DNA from 2 places in the Streptomyces sp. JLBT605 genome. Region 1 is predicted to be linked to the other one. Evidence: riboswitches for the same ligand, from Rfam matches in the RefSeq annotation. Region 1 holds a riboswitch; the other holds the start of a gene.
The links. A riboswitch is a leader RNA that binds a small molecule or an ion and turns the genes downstream of it on or off. The one in region 1 is predicted to bind glycine.
Positions count from the first base shown of each region.

Region 2: another riboswitch for glycine. It lies ahead of gcvP (aminomethyl-transferring glycine dehydrogenase); the one in region 1 lies ahead of gcvT (glycine cleavage system aminomethyltransferase GcvT).

Region 1 is NZ_CM177087.1:1,782,346-1,784,723, reverse strand. It holds gene gcvH (glycine cleavage system protein GcvH) at 1-131, opposite strand, end outside; gene gcvT (glycine cleavage system aminomethyltransferase GcvT) at 230-1,351, opposite strand; glycine riboswitch at 1,387-1,490, opposite strand; glycine riboswitch at 1,491-1,598, opposite strand; gene AC4BDD_RS08015 (AAA family ATPase) at 1,811-2,378, shown strand, end outside.
Region 2 is NZ_CM177087.1:618,717-621,094, forward strand. It holds gene gcvP (aminomethyl-transferring glycine dehydrogenase) at 1-1,161, opposite strand, end outside; glycine riboswitch at 1,223-1,347, opposite strand; glycine riboswitch at 1,348-1,455, opposite strand; gene AC4BDD_RS02955 (PRC-barrel domain-containing protein) at 1,597-1,914, shown strand; gene AC4BDD_RS02960 (DNA polymerase IV) at 1,890-2,378, opposite strand, start outside.

The sequences.
Region 1 (2,378 bases):
AGCTGGACGAAGACCACGTCACCGAGCGCGCCGGCCGCGTGCTGGGTGATGCCGACCGTCGACACGCCGTCCTCGGCGGGCGACAGCCACTCGTGCTCCTTGCTGTAGCGAAGCTGCTGGGGGTTGCTCATGACTGAATTCTCCTGGATGCGAGGGTGTGGATATGCCGTCGGTCTTGACTGGTGGGACAAGGTGACGAAGTCGTCACCAGACTGCGTCCGCCTGCGGGTCAGGAGCGCTGCCGCTTGTAGAACGGGAGCGCCACGACCTCGTACGGCTCGTGGCTGCCGCGGATGTCCACCGCGACGCCCTCGCTGCCCGGCTCGGCGTACGCCGCGTCCACATAGGCGATCGCGATCGGCTTGCCCAGGGTCGGCGACGGGGCACCGGAGGTCACCTCGCCGATCACCGTGCCGTCGGCGGACACCACCGAGAACCCGGCGCGCGGCACCCGGCGGCCTGAGGCGATCAGCCCGACCAGCTTGCGCGGCGGGTTGGCCGCGGCGCGCTCGGCGGCCGCCTCCAGCGCCGCGCGGCCGACGAAGTCGCCCGCCTTGTCGAACTTCACCACCCGGCCCAGACCCGCGTCGAACGGGGTGGTGGAGGTGGTCAGCTCGTGCCCGTACAGCGGCATGCCCGCCTCCAGGCGCAGGGTGTCCCGGCAGGACAGCCCGCACGGCACCAGCCCGGCCTCCGCGCCCGCCTCGGTCAGCGCCTGCCACAGCTTCTCGGCGTCCGCCGGGTCCACGAACAGCTCGAAGCCGTCCTCGCCGGTGTAGCCGGTGCGGGCGATCAGCGCGGAGACCCCGGCGACCGTCCCCGGCAGCCCGGCGTAGTACTTCAGCCCGTCCAGGTCGGCGTCGGTCACACTGGCCAGGATGCCGGGGGAGGCGGGGCCCTGCACGGCGATCAGCGCGTACGCGTCGCGGTCGTCGCGCACCGTGGTCTCAAAGCCCGCGGCCCGCTCGGTCACCGCGTCCAGCACCACCTGGGCGTTGGAGGCGTTGGCCACGACCATGAACTCCTCGTCGGCCAGCCGGTAGACGATCAGGTCGTCCAGGATGCCGCCGTCCGCGTCGCAGATCATGGTGTACCGGGCCCGGCCGACGGCCAGCGCGCCGATGTTGCCGACCAGCGCGTAGTCCAGCGCCTGGCCGGCCTGCGGGCCGGTGAGGGTGATCTCGCCCATGTGGGACAGGTCGAACAGGCCCGCGCGGGTGCGGACCGCGTTGTGCTCGTCCCGCTCGCTGCCGTAGCGCAGCGGCATGTCCCAGCCCGCGAAGTCGGTCATGGTGGCCCCGAGCCCGCGATGGGTCGCGTCCAGGGCTGTGTGGCGTGGGGCGTCTGTCATGTCTCGTAGCTCCCAGCGATGCGAATGGGTGAGGTTTCTCCCCATCTGTCATCGGAACCTGAGAGCTTCACCGTGACCCCGAGGGGTCCGATTTGCACCTTCGGTGGAGCCACCGCGGCGGCTCGCTTTTCAGATCTGCCTCGCCCGCGCGGTATCGGGGCCTGAGAGATTCAAGGGAGGACTTGCTCCTTCGGCGCCCCGGTGCTCGGCAGGTGTGCCGGGCCGGGGACTCTCCCGCGCGGATTCAAGCGGCCGGTATGCAGTTGCGCGCACATCATCGCATGTGCCCGCCACAAGGGAACCCCCGGTCCGGAATCGGTGTCCTTGTCTTTCATTACCGTTCCTTGACACTCTTCGGGTAGGCCGCGGTGACCGGACCCCCTAGGGGGTGTCCGGTGGGTCGCCGTGGATTGCGACGCTGCGGAGAACGGTCGGACACCCCCTGAGGAGACGATCACGGTGCAGGGGCAGCGCAGGATCCAGCGGACGGGCAGGGAGCCGGCCCGGCTCCCCGGCCGCCCGGCCGCGCCGCGCCCGGCGGCGTTCCGGCCGGTGCCCGGCCGGGCGGTGCGCGACCTGCGCGGCACCCCGGCGGCCGGGGCGCCGGGGGTGGCGGAGCTGCGCTACCCGGCCGGAGACCTCGTCGTCGCCTCCGGGCTGCCGGGCAGCGGCAAGAGCACCCTGATGCAGCGGACCGTGGCCCCGCTGGACCTGCGCGGCGGCCCGGTGCTGCGGATCGACTCCCACGACACCCGTGAGCGCTGGGAGGCCCGGCTGCCCGACCGGCTCCCCTACTCCCTCTACCGCCCGCTGGTCCGGCTGGCGCACTTCGCCGGGCTGCGCCGCGCGCTGCGCTCCGGGGCGAGCGTGGTGGTGCACGACTGCGGCACCCCGGCCTGGGTGCGCCGCTGGCTGGCCCGGCACGCCCGGCGCCGCGGCCGGACGCTGCACATGCTGCTGGTGGACGTACCGCCCGCGGTCGCGCTGGACGGACAGGCCACCCGCGGCCGCGGGGTCTCCGGGCGTG
Region 2 (2,378 bases), 1.2 Mb from region 1:
CTCGACGCCTGAAGCCCGCAGACCGGCGGCGAGCACCGCGGCGTACCGGTGGGTACGGCGGGCGATGCCGGCCAGCCCCTCCGGGCCGTGGTAGACGGCGTACATGCCGGCCATCACCGCGAGCAGGACCTGCGCGGTGCAGATGTTGCTGGTGGCCTTCTCGCGGCGGATGTGCTGCTCGCGGGTCTGCAGCGCCAGCCGGTAGGCCAGGTCGCCGTCGGCGTCGACGGACACACCGACCAGGCGGCCGGGCAGGCTGCGGGCGTAGGCGTCGCGGACGGCCATGAAACCGGCGTGCGGGCCGCCGAAGCCCATCGGCACACCGAACCGCTGGGAGGAGCCGACCGCGATGTCCGCGCCCAGCTCACCGGGCGAGGTCAGCAGGGTGAGGGAGAGCAGGTCGGCGGCGACGGTGACGATCGCGCCCAGCTCGTGCGCCCGCTCGATGACGGCGCGCGGGTCGCGGACCGCACCGGAGGCGCCCGGGTACTGGAGCAGCACACCGAAGACGCCGCGCTCGGCGATCTCGGCGGGAATGCCCTCGGAGAGGTCGGCGACGACCACCTCGACGCCGGTCGGCTCGGCGCGGGTCTCGATGACCGCGATGGTCTGCGGCAGACAGTCGGCGTCGATCAGGAACACGCCGTCCTTGACCTTGCCGACCCGGCGGGACAGCGCCATGGCCTCGGCGGCGGCGGTGCCCTCGTCGAGCAGCGAGGCACCGGAGGTGGGCAGCCCGGTCAGGTCGGCGACGACGGTCTGGAAGTTGAGCAGCGCCTCCAGACGACCCTGCGAGATCTCCGGCTGGTAGGGCGTGTAGGCGGTGTACCAGGCCGGGTTCTCCATGACGTTGCGCAGGATGACCGGCGGGGTGAAGGTGCCGTAGTAGCCCAGGCCGATCATGGGGGCGAGGACCTGGTTGCGGTCGGCGAGGCCGCGGAGTTCGGCGAGCACCTCGGCCTCGGTACGGGCCTCGGGCAGCCGCAGCGCCTCGGTGCTCTTGATGACGTCGGGGACGGCGACCTGGGTGAGTTCGTCAAGGGACCCGAAGCCCACCTGGGCGAGCATCTTGGCCTGGGCCTCGTCGTCGGGACCGATATGGCGCTGGGCGAACGGAATGCCGCGCTCCAGCGCTGCGAGGGAGATGCGGTTGGCGGTCATCTGCGGAGGCCTCCTGGTCGTTGCGACCTGCGAGGGGCACCACGGCGCGGGTACCCGGACGGCCTCCCCCTCTGTCATCTCAACCTGAGAGCTTCACCGGGCCGCGGGCGACCCGGCTTTCACCGTCGGTGAGGAAGGGTCCCGGAGTGGTGCTCGTCCAAGTCCCGCCCTGCTTTCCAGAGTGACCTCGCCCGCACGGTACGTGTGCCTGAGAGATTCCGGGGAGGATTTGCTCCTTCGGCGCCTCCGACGATCTCCGGGGATCTCGACGAAGGACTCTCCCGCATGGGGTCTGCAGCCACTGGCCAGCCTACCAGCGCCGGTTTCGCCGGGGCCGGGCCGGGAACCCCCGGGCACCGCGCTCAAGTGGCCTTTTGCACCGTTCTGGCTTTTCGTAGGTGTCACGGGGAGCCATTGCCGTCAGCTGGAGGGACCGTGCAGACCGACATCGATCCGCGCCATCTCATCGGGCGCAAGGCATTCGACCAGGAAGGGACACGGCTGGGCACGGTGGACGAGGTGTATCTCGACGACGCGACCGGCGAGCCGGAATGGGCGGCGGTGCGCACCGGCCTGTTCAGCCGCGATGTGTTCGTGCCGCTGGGGCCGAGCGAGCTCGTCGAGGACGCCCTGCGGGTGCCCTTCGAGCGGCGTCTGATCAAGGACGCCCCGGATTTCGGGGTGGGCCGCCATCTCTCACCGGAGCAGGAGCTTCAGCTCTACCACCACTACGGGCTGGACGTGGCCGGCTGACCGCCGTCCGCCGGGGCCTGGACGCGCCCCGGCGGGGACGGCGGCGGGGCGGGCGACGGGGCCGAGTGCGGCCCGGTCGGGGCGAGGATGGAGGGCGGATCGGCCGGCTCCAGCCGAGGGTCGTCGACGGCGAAGGTACGCACCCGGCCCGGCGCCGACCACGGGCCCTCGAAGCGGATGGTGACCCGGCCGACCCCGCTGCCCTGCACCCAGCCGTCGCCGTACTCGGTGTGCCGCACGTCGGAGCCGGGCAGCCAGCGCCGCGTGCGGCCCGCTTCTCCGAACGCCTCAGCGGCCTCCTGCGCCGCCACCGGAGCCGACCCCGGTATCGACGTGCCGACCGGAGCGGACAGGGCGTCCTGGCTGCTCTCAGAGGTGCCCGCGGCATGTGCGGAGGGCGCGGCCTCGGCTCCGGCGGCAGCCGGAGCGGCCCCGGTCGCCCGCGGATCACCCGCCGCGGCGTG